3 regions of the Kluyvera sp. STS39-E genome follow, and region 3 is predicted to be linked to each of the others. Evidence: predicted binding sites of a transcription regulator. Region 3 holds the regulator's gene; each other region holds the start of a gene.

Region 1 (4,486 bases), on a different contig from region 3:
CTGTGTGGGCAGCGACGCTTTCGGCGAGATGAACATTGCGCGACTGGAAAAAGATGGCGTCAACGTCAACGGCATCGCGATGTTACCAAAGGCAACGACCGGCAGCGCTTTTGTCAGCTACCGCAATCAGGCTCAACGTGATTTCATTTTCAATATGCCCAACAGCGCGTGCGGTCTGTTGACGGCTGACCACATCGACGAGGCGCTGCTAAACCAGTGCAATCACTTCCATATCATGGGATCGTCGCTGTTCTCGTTCCGCATTATAGACGCCATGCGAAAGGCGATTGAAAATGTGAAATCACGAAATGGCACGGTGTCGTTTGACCCGAATATTCGTAAAGAGATGCTTAATATTCCCGAGATGTCTCAAGCCTTTGAGTATATTTTGGATTACACGGATATCTTTTTACCTAGCGATGGCGAACTGGATTACTTCGGCCTCAATCGCGGTCGCGATGAGCAGGTCTTAGTCGACAAGTTGCTTAAACGCGGCGTAAAACATGTGGTGATCAAGCGTGGGCCGCGTGGCGCGAGCTACTTTAGCGGAGAGGAAACTCATCATGTTGCGGGCTTTAATGTCCCGGTGGTAGACCCAACCGGCGCGGGTGACTGTTTCGGTGCGACGTTTGTTAGCCTGTTTTTATCCGGCATGTTGCCACCAGAAGCGCTGAAGTGGGCCAATGCCAGCGGCTCACTGGCTATTGCGCAGCGTGGCCCAATGGAAGGCACTTCGACACGCGCACAAATCGCCGCTTTCCTCGCACACCACCAAGCCGCTTAAAGTGGACATTGCCCGGTGGCGCAGGTTTACCGGGCCTACAACGTCATCGTTACTTTCTGATTTGTAGGCCCGATAAATAGGTAGAGAGCAATCTGTGGCTATCAGGTCACCGGAGCCGGGTTAAAGACGGCCAGCTGGTTATGCAGCCCCCACTGATCCGAGAATGTTTTCTTACGTCCGCTCGCCACGTCGAGAATAAAGAGGAACAGTTTCAGTCCTACGTCTTCAATCGTCTCTTCGCCGGTGGCGATGGTTCCGGCGTTGATATCCATTAAGTCAAACCAGCGGTTGGCAAGCTCGGTGCGGGTGGCCATCTTGATAACGGGCACCGCCATCAGGCCGTAAGGCGTACCGCGACCAGTGGTGAAAACCTGCACGGTGATCCCCGATGCCACCTGCTGGGTGCCGCAAACAAAGTCGCTGGCAGGCGTGGCGGCGTAAATCAAACCGCGTTTGGTGGGGCGTTGACCGGGTGACAGCACCTCGACAATCGCGCTCTTACCTGATTTTGCAATTGAGCCGAGCGCTTTTTCGACGACATTAGCCAGCCCGCCTTTTTTGTTACCTGGAGAGGGGTTAGCGCTGCGGTCGGTTTGTCCCATCTCGAGATAGTTATCGTACCAAGCCATCTCTTCAAGCAGCCGTTTACCCACTTCCTCATTGATGGCACGCGGCGTTAGCAGGTGGATGGCGTCACGGACCTCGGTGACTTCTGAGAACATCACGGTGGCACCGCAACGTACCAGCAGGTCTGAGGCATATCCCACCGCAGGGTTGGCGGTCACGCCGGAGAAGGCATCGCTGCCGCCACACTGCATTCCTACGACCAGTTCGGAAGCCGGGCAGGTTTCGCGCTGACGCTGGTTGAGCTTTGCCAAGTGGCGTTCAGCGACGAGAAGAATGTCCTCGACCATCGATTTAAATCCGACGTGCTGCTCATCTTGCAGACGCACGATGCTGGCGCTGTCGACCGGGATGCTCTGCACATCCTCGGTGCCTGCTAGCAGGCGTTCCGGCTGCAGCTTCTCACAGCCAAGACCCACCACCATCACCTCGCCGCCGAAGTTTGGGTTCAGCGCGATATTGTGGATGGTACGGATGGGCACAATGGCTGCCGGGGCGTTGATCGCCACACCGCAGCCGTACAAGTGGTTTAGACCAACCACGCCGTCGACGTTCGGGTATTTTGGCAGCAGGTCGCGCTCAATGATTTTAACTACATAATCGACCACCCCCGCGACGCAGTGCACGCTGGTGGAAATGCCCAGCAGGTTTTTCGTTCCCACGCTTCCGTCCGCATTGCGGTAGCCTTCAAAGGTATAGCCCTCAAGCGCTGGCAGCGACTCAGGGACTTTGGTCGCCAACGGCAGCGTATTGAGTGGTGGTGCTTTTGGCAGGGAGACGGTGGATTCGTCGATCCAACTGCCTTTGGCGATGTCGCGAACCGCGTAGCCAATGATTTCGCCGTAGCGAATAATTTCGCCATTATGGGGAATATCCACCAATGCGACTTTATGGCCCTGGGGAATATGTTCGATTAATTCCAGACCATCAGGAAAAAGCGTGCCCGCTTTTAATCCGTTATCGTTGACAATAATTGCAACATTATCGGTTGCATGCACTTTTATATAAAAGGCAGTCGGCGACTCTTGTCTGATTTCAATGTTAGCCATTGTCCAGCATTCTCCAGCAAAAGAATAAGGTATATAAGTACTTCGCTTCTGGTTATAGGAAATAAAAGTACTGTGAAGATGAAATAAAGAATGTCAGGAGTTTAGCTTTAAAAATGTGACGTAGATCACCCATCATCGCGATGCTAGGCGGGGCAAGGGCATCAATCGTTGAATTTGTGCATTAGCGCCCAGTGTTATGTGCATATGATCAATTTAATGAATTTTATAAGCATGTAAATTGGATGTCTGCACAATGTGCCTAGGGGGCATCCTGATTATACTGAATCTCGATTTCATGGTATCTGATTTTTTTCTGAGATTATTGTTGTTAATAAATAGTCAGCGAAATACACCTTAATAAAAAATAATAAAATTAAGGTGTCCTGTACCCGAGGATAATAAAATGATACACGATACTGCTGATGTGGCTGAGTCAAAAAAGGGTATGCCTACCCGATATTTAATTTTATTCATTATTTTTATGGTGACAGCGGTTAACTATGCAGACCGTGCAACGCTGTCTATTGCCGGGACATCCGTCGCGAAGGAGCTGGATCTTAGCGCGATTTCAATGGGGTATATCTTCTCTGCATTTGGTTGGGCTTACTTGCTCATGCAGATCCCCGGTGGCTGGCTGCTGGATAAATTTGGCTCGAAGAAAGTTTATACCTACAGCCTGTTCTTCTGGTCGCTGTTTACTTTCCTGCAGGGCTTTATTGGCTTTTTCCCGCTGGCGTGGGCCGGCGTCTCAATGTTCTTCATGCGCTTTATGCTGGGCTTTTCAGAAGCACCGTCCTTCCCGGCTAACGCCCGCATCGTGGCGGCCTGGTTCCCAACCAAAGAGCGCGGCACGGCATCGGCCATCTTTAACTCTGCACAGTATTTCTCGCTCGCGTTGTTCTCGCCGCTGCTGGGCTGGTTAACCTTTGCGTGGGGCTGGGAGCATGTCTTTACGGTCATGGGTGCGATTGGCTTCGTGCTGACCGGCTTATGGGTGAAGTTCGTGCACAACCCAACCGACCATCCGCGGATGAGCAAAGAAGAGCTGAAATTCATTGCGGATAATGGCGCAGTGGTTGATATGGACCATAAAAAGCCGGGCAGCGATGCGGCGAAGGGTCCGAAGCTCGATTACATCAAGCAGCTGCTCAGTAGCCGTATGATGTTAGGTATCTTCTTCGGCCAGTACTTCTTAAATACCATCACCTGGTTCTTCCTCACCTGGTTCCCCATTTACTTGGTGCAGGATAAAGGCATGTCGATTCTGAAAGTCGGGATGGTGGCGTCGATTCCTGCACTGTGCGGTTTTGCCGGCGGCGTGCTGGGCGGGCTGTTCTCTGACTACCTGATCCGCCGCGGCTGTACGCTGACCTTTGCCCGTAAACTGCCAATCGTGCTGGGCATGCTGTTGGCCTCAACGATTATTCTGTGTAATTACACCGATAACACGGCGCTGGTGGTGGCATTAATGGCACTGGCGTTCTTTGGTAAAGGTTTTGGTGCTCTGGGCTGGCCAGTTATCTCTGATGTGGCGCCCAAAGAGATTGTAGGCCTGTGCGGCGGGGTGTTTAACGTGTTCGGCAACGTTGCTTCAATCGTTACGCCGCTGGTGATTGGCTATATCGTCAGCGAGCTGCACTCCTTTAATGGCGCACTGATTTTTGTAGGCTGCTCTGCGCTGATGATGATGGTTTGCTACCTGTTTGTAGTGGGCGACATTAAGCGTCTGGAACTGCGTAAGTAAGTCACGACTAACTTAAGGTAATGAAAATGGATAACGCGATTTTCCCTAACAAATTCAAAGCAGCCCTGGCTGCGCATCAGGTTCAAATTGGTTGCTGGTCAGCGTTATCCAGCCCAATCAGTACCGAAGTGTTAGGCCTGGCCGGATTCGACTGGCTGGTGCTGGACGGCGAACATGCGCCGAACGATATCACCACGTTAATTCCGCAGCTGATGGCGTTAAAAGGCAGCGCCAGCGCACCGGTGGTCCGTATCCCGACCAACGAACCGGTGATTATCAAACGCA
Region 2 (4,486 bases), on a different contig from region 3:
GGTCCGTGTCAGACACGCGCCTGGTTGTCGACCGCGAGCATACCCAGCGCGCGAGTGAATTTTTGGGTTAAATAACCGGTTTCATTACTGGATGCAGAGGCGCACAGCATACCGGTGGAGAGCCAACGGTTGACTGTGGTGCCAGCATCGTTCTTTTCAATGAAGTTGGCGTCACGGTCGGCTTTCATCAGTTTAGAGATGCGATCAAACGCCTCTTCCCAACTGATTTGCTGCCATTTATCGGAGCCTGGTGCGCGGTATTCTGGATATTTCAGACGGCTTTCTGAGTGGATAAAGTCCACCAGACCTGCACCTTTCGGACACAGTGCGCCACGGTTGACCGGGTGATCCGGGTCCCCTTCGATATGGAAAATCGAGGCTTTCGCGTTTTTTGCGCCGTCGCCGAGGCTATACATTAAAAGCCCACAACCGACAGAGCAGTAAGTGCAGGTGTTACGGGTTTCGCGAGTACGCAGCAATTTATACTGCCGTGTTTCCGCGAGCGCGATGCCTGGGGCAAAGCCCAGTGCTGCTGCCGTGGTTCCTGCCATACCGCCAGCGCAGATCTTAAAGAACTGTCTTCTGCTGACCTGCATGGATCGCTCCTTGTTTCGACATTGTCATTGCTTGTAGTTTTTCTTCGCCGGGGTGTGGCAAAGGCACTGAATCATGCTATGCCCTCAATTCCAAAAGGGCTTTGATTCAGAATACCACATTATCGGTAGGCTTGTTCCAATGCGGTTAATGGCAGGTGAATAGAATTTGCGCGCATTAACATTGAACTGCGATGTTGATCGCAATTTAGTCTGATTTTTGTCGGTTTTGACGACGTTGTTAAGGGCTTTAACCATAACGGGTTACTTTGGGTTGCTAGGTGTTTTCTCCCACATAACAGTAAAAAATCATAATTGAGCGTTATTGCACCACAAACTTGATCCATAATAAGCCTCAATTCCCTCATGTTGTGATGGAATAGCTACCCCACTTTTTCGACGTTGTTCAGAGTATTTGCCGTGTTTAATTTTAAAGATGAAGTCAAACCCTCGTTGCAGCTGATTGGCGCGGCCGAGCGTTCTGTCTTCAGAAGGCCACAGATTATGCAACCTACCCAGGACATTCTTGCTGAAGAAGTTCCCGTTGCCTTGGTCTACAACGGCATTTCCCACGTCGTGATGATGGCGACGCCGAAAGATCTGGAAGCCTTCGCCATCGGGTTCTCATTATCGGAAGGAATTATTGAACATCCCCGGGAAATTTTCGGGATGGAAGTCGTTCCTGCTTGTAATGGGATGGAGGTGCGTATTGAGCTGTCCAGCCGCCGCTTTATGGGGCTTAAAGAGCGCCGTCGCGCGCTGGCCGGACGTACGGGCTGTGGCGTTTGTGGCGTTGAACAGCTTAACGATATTGGTAAACCCATCAAACCGCTTCCATTTAGCCAGACCTTCGATCTGGCCTATCTCGATCGTGCGCTAAGACACTTAGACGATGTCCAGCCGGTTGGCCGTGAAACCGGCTGTACCCATGCGGCGGCCTGGATTATGCCAACGGGCGAGCTGGTGGGTGGCCATGAAGATGTCGGTCGCCATGTCGCGCTCGATAAACTGTTGGGGCACCGGGCAAAAGAAGGGGCGCTGTGGCAAGAGGGGGCGGCATTAGTTTCCAGTCGTGCCAGCTATGAAATGGTGCAGAAATCCGCCATGTGCGGCGTCGAAATTCTGTTTGCTGTCTCTGCCGCCACGACGTTGGCAGTCGAAGTTGCTGAACGCTGCAACCTGACGCTGGTAGGCTTTTGCAAGCCGGGGCGGGCAACGATTTATACACATCCGCAGCGTTTAATTGGTGGTTGATTGTTGTTCAATTATTTTAACCGATTTAAGCAAATCCTTCCGCTTTTAGTTGATGAAGATGTGACCTATTATTTATCACATCAAGGCGACATGCCTTATCTAAACAACTAAGTGAAAGGGTTTATATCATGAAAAGCATCAAAACTTTTGTCGCAGTTATCGCTCTGGCTACTTCTTTCGGTTCTTTCGCAGCACAAACCGTGACCGCAACGGCTTCGACCATCGACGGTGCAGAAGCGAAAATTGCCGCTCAAGCTGAACAGGCTGGTGCAAGCTCTTATAAAATAACCCAGGCTTATGCCGGTAACCGCGTGCACATGACCGCTGAACTGAGCAAATAAGCGGTAAGCAACTGTTGAAAGAGCGCCCTCGGGGCGCTTTTTTCGTTTCTGCCCAAACCTCCCCTAAGCATCTCTCCCTTCTTAAGCTAAAAATATGTGTTAATGCTCACGTTTTTGCATTTCCACTAAACAGCGATAAATCCTAAATACCATTTGTTTATTTGCGGATATTTATCCATAAAATAACTTCCTGATAATTAAAGTATTTAATTAAGAAATGTCGTTTAAATCTCATTTTATAAATGAGATTTAAATCACAAAAATGACTGCTTATTAATGCCTGTCAATATTAGGTCTGGCTTAAATTATCGCCATTATGTGATCTTCGTTGCAAATAGAGACCTTGAAGTCAGGGAAAAATGCTTTCACGGAAACAGGTGAGGGCAGAAGATGAAAATCGGTATTGTCATTAGCGGCGGAGATGTCTCCGGAATAAATAATTTTATATTTCAGGTCGCAAGACTCGCCGGCGCACAGATCACGCTATTTAACGGTGGCATACCCGGTTTATTAGAGAAAAATCACCGAGAGGTTTCTTGGTCAGACTTAGTCGATTTTTCAATTTCTTCGATTCCAATTATTACTTCCGGGCGCACGGCGCGAAATTTACAGCGAAGTGAATATGAAACCATTGCGCGAAAAATAAAATCGTTACGCATTGACGTACTCATTATGGCTGGGGGTGATGGCAGTCTGCAATTTTTGAATACACTCAGCGAGTTTGATATTAACTGCTTTGGCGTCGGTATGACGATCGACAATGATGTTTATGGCAGTGACTATACAATTGGTTTTTCAACCGCCTGTGAGCAAATTATCAAAGAGGTTTCGCGCTTAAGAAATACCGGCAGAGCGCTTCCCGGACGTGTGTTTATGGCGGAAATCTTGGGCGGGTATTGCGGCGAGCTAACGTTGCAATCAGCGATAAAATCAAATGCTGATATCGCACTGATTCCAGAAGCGCAGATCCCTCTGGAGAATTTGGCAGAACGCGTGAAGCAAAAACTAGCCAGCCAGAACAGCGTCGTTATTCTGTGCTCAGAAGGCTACACCCGCGAGTATTCACCGGGCTTCCAGGGCGCTATTGATACGATGATAAAGCAACTCGAACCGCGTATTGGTGTACGTATTCGCAAAACTATTATTGGTTATGGCTTACGTAATGGCGACCCGACCTGCGAGGAAATTTACCAAGGCACGATTATGGCGAATGAAGTGGTCCGCTGTATTCAGTCTGGTATGAAAAATAAAGCTGTTATTATTAATTCAAGCAATAAACCTATTCCGATTGATTTAGTCAGTATGAAAAAACGTCTGGTTGATACCGACGGACATTATTATAAACTTGCCAAACAACTCAATATTATTTGAGGAGACCCTACATGCTGAAAATTCTCTGCGTATGTGGCTGCGGCCTCGGCTCAAGCTTTGCGATTGAAATGACCGCGAAGGCCGTTTTAAAAAAACTGGAAATTCCTGCGCATATTGAACACACCACAGTGTCTGAGGCTGGGGCATTTAAATCTGACATGATTCTGACGCAAAAAACTTTTGCCGATATTCTGACAGCCGATGCCAGCGAAGAAGAAATAAAACGTGTGGTGATATTAAATAAGCTGACGGACAAAGATGAGATAGAACAAAAAATTGTCGCATTCTTAAATGAACGTAATTTACAGGTAGCCGACTATGAATAGTTTCGTTGAGTTTATCGTCAAAGATTTGCTCGGCCAAGCTTCAATACTCATCGCCTTTATTGCGATGTTGGGGCTTATCTTACAGAAAAAGTCGCTGGGTAAAACGGCCGAGGGCACATTTAAAACCCTGCTCGGTTTTTTAATCATGATGGCCGGCATCAACATCATTGTGGCGACGCTAACGTTCCTGAATGACATCTTCACCCAGGGCTTTGGCATGAAGGGCTACATTACCGATGTGGCGGCGATTGCCGGTTTAGCCAACCGTGAGTTGGGATCTGAGGTGGCGCTGACCCTGCTGGTAATTTTTGCCGTCAACATCATCATCGCTCGGCTGACGCCACTGAAATATATCTTCCTGACCGGGCAGGCGCTGCTGTGGATGGCGACTATCGGTGCGGTTATCGGCTATAAGGCCGGGTTGACCGGACTGCCGCTGATTTTGACCGGCGGGATCTTCGGTGGCGTGATGGCGGTACTGATGCCCGCCCTGGCGCAACCGGTGGTGCGGCGCATTACCGGCTCGGATGACGTTGCGCTGGGACACTTCTGCACCATTGGTTACTTGGTGCAGGCGGCTGTCGCCAAAGTGGTCGGTAAA
Region 3 (4,486 bases):
TTCAGCGCCGGGAACAGCGGCAGTCGACGCTCTTTATCCGCCATCAGGTTACGCGGATAGAGGGGACGTTGCCCGCGCAGTACTTTAGCAATGCGGCTGAAGTGCCAAGCGCAGAATTGTCCTACCGGGTTATCCGGGTGCTGGTGGGCAATCTTATCCAGTGCGCCTATCTGTTTTTCCATCGTGAAGCGGCTGGGATAGCGATGGTAGAGAATATCGTCCGCCAGAACACGCAGGCGGGCGGCGACGGTTTGTGCGTTCCAGCGGATCACCGCTTCAGCATGGCTACGTTCAACCAGTTTTTGCACCTCTTCTGGCTGGTGCAGGCTGACGGAGATATGTTCTTGCAAATCCAAGCCAACCTGGAAGGCGCGCAGCAGGCGCTTGTAGTCGTTATGCTGATTGGCTGCCAGCATGTGTAGCTGCTGGTAACATTGGGAAATTAAATCCACCACTTTCTGCTGACGGTTCAACAGCGGGGGCAGGGCGGTATTCGGATCGGTATGCTGGGTCAGCAGGCTATATTTGGCTTCACAGTAGTCGGCAAGCTGGCGATAAAGCAGGCTTAACGATTCGCGCAGCGGCTGTTCCCGCCACATCCAAAACCACCACCAGTTGAATAAGCCATACCATAGCGTGCCCAGCGCGTAGAGCAGCAGCGGTTGCCAGATTGGCATATTGCCCGCGAGGCTTAGGGTAAAGATTGAGGCAATGAGCGATGCCGGCAATAGTCGCCCGTGCAGTGCGCTAATCTCCGCCGTGACGCCGAGGAGCAGTGCAAGACAGGTCAGTATTAAAGGCAGCGGGATGTCACGTGCCAACAGCAACTGTACGGCAAGGCTACATCCAGCAAACAGGCAACCGCCGATGGTCAGACGCTTAAAAAAGCGTTTATGCGGCGTGTCGAGACCGGCGATATTGCAGCAGGCTGGAACCAGAGAGAACAAGAGACCTTGCTGAAGATGCCCGAAGAGAAGGCCAATGGCGACCGGCAAACATAACACCAGCGTTTGCCGCAGTGCATAGTTGACTTCCGGATGGTAAATCAGCCTGCGCCACATAAGGGATAGATAAAAACGGCATACTGTTCAGACAATATGCCGTTTATGCGGGATCAGCGGGTACCGTAAACGACAATGGTTTTGCCGTGTGCGGAGATCAGGTTTTGATCTTCCAGCATTTTCAGGATGCGGCCCACGGTTTCGCGGGAACAACCTACAATCTGACCGATTTCCTGACGGGTGATTTTAATCTGCATACCGTCTGGGTGGGTCATTGCGTCCGGCTGTTTAGCCAGATTCAGCAGGGTCTGGGCGATACGTCCGGTCACGTCCAGGAAGGCCAAGTTGCCAACTTTTTCAGAGGTGATCTGCAGACGACGAGCCATTTGCGAAGAAAGGCGCATCAGGATGTCTGGGTTAACCTGAATCAGCTGACGGAATTTTTTATAAGAGATTTCAGCAACTTCACAAGCGGTTTTTGCACGTACCCATGCGCTGCGTTCTTGGCCTTCTTCAAACAGGCCTAACTCGCCGATAAAATCGCCCTGGTTGAGGTAAGAGAGGATCATCTCTTTGCCTTCTTCGTCCTTGATGAGTACTGCCACTGAGCCTTTTACGATGTAATACAGCGTCTCTGCCTTTTCACCTTGGTGAATCAGCGTGCTCTTCGATGGGTACTTATGAATATGGCAATGAGACAAGAACCATTCGAGAGTCGGGTCTGTTTGCGGTTTGCCAAGCACCATGCGCGGTTATCCTCTGTTATAAGCTCTTCCCAGCGGCAAAAACATTGCAGCCACTGGTTGCAATAGTATCCTTCCCGTTACCTGGGAAGTCGGCTGTCGAGTCGTGCCGCAGCCTGTAATGTGATGTCCTCTGCATACTTGCAGTACGTTTATGTATTACCGTAGCATCCTGACTGTTTTAGCATAGCTTTAGCCGCGTGTCTCCTGGTGTCTCGCTTCAGCATGACGACGATCGCCTTCCATTGCGAGAATTGTTATGTACGCGTAATCTGAGAAGAAATTTGCAACCTTGGAGTTAAAAAATATGCAAGCACGTGTGAAATGGGTTGAAGGGTTAACCTTCCTCGGTGAGTCCGCTTCAGGCCACCAGATTTTGATGGATGGCAACTCCGGTGATAAAGCGCCAAGCCCAATGGAAGTCGTGCTGATGGCCGCGGGTGGCTGTAGCGCAATTGATGTCGTGTCGATTTTGCAAAAGGGTCGCTATAACGTGACCGACTGTGAAGTGAAGCTGACCTCCGAACGCCGTGAAGAAGCACCGCGCCTGTTTACTCATATCAACCTGCACTTCATTGTGACCGGCAAAGAGCTCAAAGACGCCGCGGTATCCCGCGCGGTCGATCTCTCTGCTGAAAAATACTGCTCCGTGGCGCTGATGCTGGAAAAAGCGGTGAACATTACCCACTCTTACGAAGTGATTGAAGGGTAAAGCCTTAACAAGGGCGTACGCCGCGCTACTGTTGGGTGGCGGCTGCGCCTTACCCGACCTACACGTTCCGCAATATCCTGTAGGCCTGATAAGCGAAGCGTTATCAGGCTTAAGGTTTAGTTGCGACCTTCCATCAGACGCTGCACCAGCGGCGTCATAATGAGCTCCATCGCCAGCCCCATCTTCCCGCCAGGAACCACCAGCGTGTTCATATGTGAAATGAACGAGCCCTGCAGCATAGCCAGCAGCCAGGGGTAATCGATCCCTTCTAGATTCCGGAAATGAATCACCACGAAACTTTCATCAAGGGATGGAATGCTTTTCGCGGCGAACGGGTTTGAGGTGTCGACCGTAGGAACGCGCTGGAAGTTGATATGGGTGCGGGAGAACTGCGGCGTAATGAAGTTGATGTAGTCTTCCATTGAGCGCACAACAGAATCCATTACCGCTTCGCGTGAGTGTCCACGCTCGCCGGTATCGCGGATCATCTTCTGGATCCACTCGAGGTTAACGATAGGGACCACGCCAACCAGCAGATCGACATGACGCGCGACATCATGCTGCGGTGTGACCACGCCGCCGTGCAGCCCTTCATAAAACAGCACATCGGTAGGTTCCGGCAGCGGTTGCCAGGGCGTAAAGGTTCCCGGCACCTGATTCCACGGCACCGCTTCATCGTAAGTGTGAAGATATTTACGCGATTGTCCTTTACCGTTTACGCCGTAGTCGCGAAAGGTCTGTTCTAGCAGGCCGAAGTCATTAGCATCCGGGCCGAAATAGCTGATATGGCGACCGAGGTCGCGAGCTTTACGAATCGCCATATCCATTTCCGGACGGGTATAACGGTGAAAGCTATCCCCTTCAACTTCCGCAGCCCGTAGATTGAGCTGGCCGAATATTTTACGAAACGCGAGGCTGGTGGTGGTGGTGCCCGCTCCGCTGGAGCCGGTGACGGCAATAACTGGATGTTTGGCAGACATGCGAATAACTCCCTGAACGGACTATCAGGAAGCGAGCGCCTCCTGATAACAAGTATAGTTAACCGCGAAATTGGTTACGGGGCATGATGTTGACGGTCTCGTGGAGTTCAGACCAGACCAGCACCGCTTCGCCTGTTTGTAGCTGGTGTTTTACGTCGGCGACCTTTTGCGCAAGTGAGCGTTCATATTCACCATAATCAGTGCCTTCGCGCAAGACAAAGCTTTCAATCAATCTGTCGAGCGTCTCTGGGGCGAGGTCCTGCCAGGGGATCATCATGCCTTCGCCCCAAGCCAGGTCATCAGCCATGCGGGAATGCGTTTTTCCAACCACATTTCCGGGTGACGCAGGGTGCCGCCGATAAATCCAACGTGACCGCCGTGCTCGGTTAGCTGATACACCACGTTTTCCGGCAGCTCTTCCTGCGCAGGAATCGAGTGGTGATCCATGAACGGGTCGTCCTTCGAGTGGATGATGAGCGTCGGCTTGGTAATTTTGCTCAACGTCGGCATCGCGCTGCACTGGCGATAGTAGTCGATGGCGTCAGCGAAACCGTGGATCTTCGAGGTTATCGAGTCATCAAATTCGCGAATACGTCGCATGCTCTTCAGTTGGCGTAAATCCACCGGCAGCGAGCCGGGATAGGCTTTGAGCTTACGCGCGGCGTTGCCTTTGAGTAGGTTCAGCAGATAGCGTTGGTAAACCCGTGAGAAGCCTTTATCCATATGATAACTGCAGGCTTCGAGCATAAACGGTGCTGAGACAATCACCGCCGCATCCACCGGAACGTCATCACCCTCTTTGGCCAGTAGGCAGGCCAGCATATTGCCGCCGAGCGAATAGCCCACCGCCGCCGTTGGCACTTCACCAAATTCGCGTCGCAGCCAATGTAAGAACCAGGTGCCGTCCTCCGTTTCACCGGAGTGATAAATACGGTTCAGACGGTTCGGTTCGCCGCTGCAGCCACGAAAATGCATCACCACGCCGAGCCAGCCCTGCTGTTTCGCGGCGTTAATCAGACCGTGAGCATAAGGGCTGTGCAAACTGCCTTC

The links. The regulator CRP, encoded in region 3, controls carbon source genes, mostly activating them, when cyclic AMP is high. The targets are predictions, from matches to a motif close to ATGTGANNNNNNTCACAT.
Region 1: garD (galactarate dehydratase) is a predicted target of CRP. The motif match lies at 2,571-2,588, and genes of this name have one in related genera.
Region 2: AB4K05_RS21195 (6-phosphofructokinase) is a predicted target of CRP. The motif match lies at 2,431-2,448, and genes of this name have one in related genera.

Annotation. Positions count from the first base shown of each region.
Region 1 is NZ_JBFQGA010000001.1:135,724-140,209, forward strand. It holds gene AB4K05_RS00660 (sugar kinase) at 1-784, shown strand, start outside; gene garD (galactarate dehydratase) at 886-2,457, opposite strand; gene AB4K05_RS00670 (MFS transporter) at 2,861-4,201, shown strand; gene garL (2-dehydro-3-deoxyglucarate aldolase) at 4,228-4,486, shown strand, end outside.
Region 2 is NZ_JBFQGA010000011.1:35,968-40,453, forward strand. It holds gene fdnG (formate dehydrogenase-N subunit alpha) at 1-596, opposite strand, end outside; gene fdhD (formate dehydrogenase accessory sulfurtransferase FdhD) at 1,098-1,847, shown strand; gene AB4K05_RS21190 (DUF1471 domain-containing protein) at 1,976-2,188, shown strand; gene AB4K05_RS21195 (6-phosphofructokinase) at 2,579-3,559, shown strand; gene AB4K05_RS21200 (PTS sugar transporter subunit IIB) at 3,571-3,885, shown strand; gene AB4K05_RS21205 (PTS sugar transporter subunit IIC) at 3,878-4,486, shown strand, end outside.
Region 3 is NZ_JBFQGA010000005.1:20,767-25,252, reverse strand. It holds gene AB4K05_RS11900 (YccS/YhfK family putative transporter) at 1-1,061, opposite strand, end outside; gene crp (cAMP-activated global transcriptional regulator CRP) at 1,115-1,747, opposite strand; gene AB4K05_RS11890 (OsmC family protein) at 2,052-2,456, shown strand; gene AB4K05_RS11885 (phosphoribulokinase) at 2,573-3,436, opposite strand; gene AB4K05_RS11880 (YheU family protein) at 3,495-3,713, opposite strand; gene AB4K05_RS11875 (hydrolase) at 3,710-4,486, opposite strand, start outside.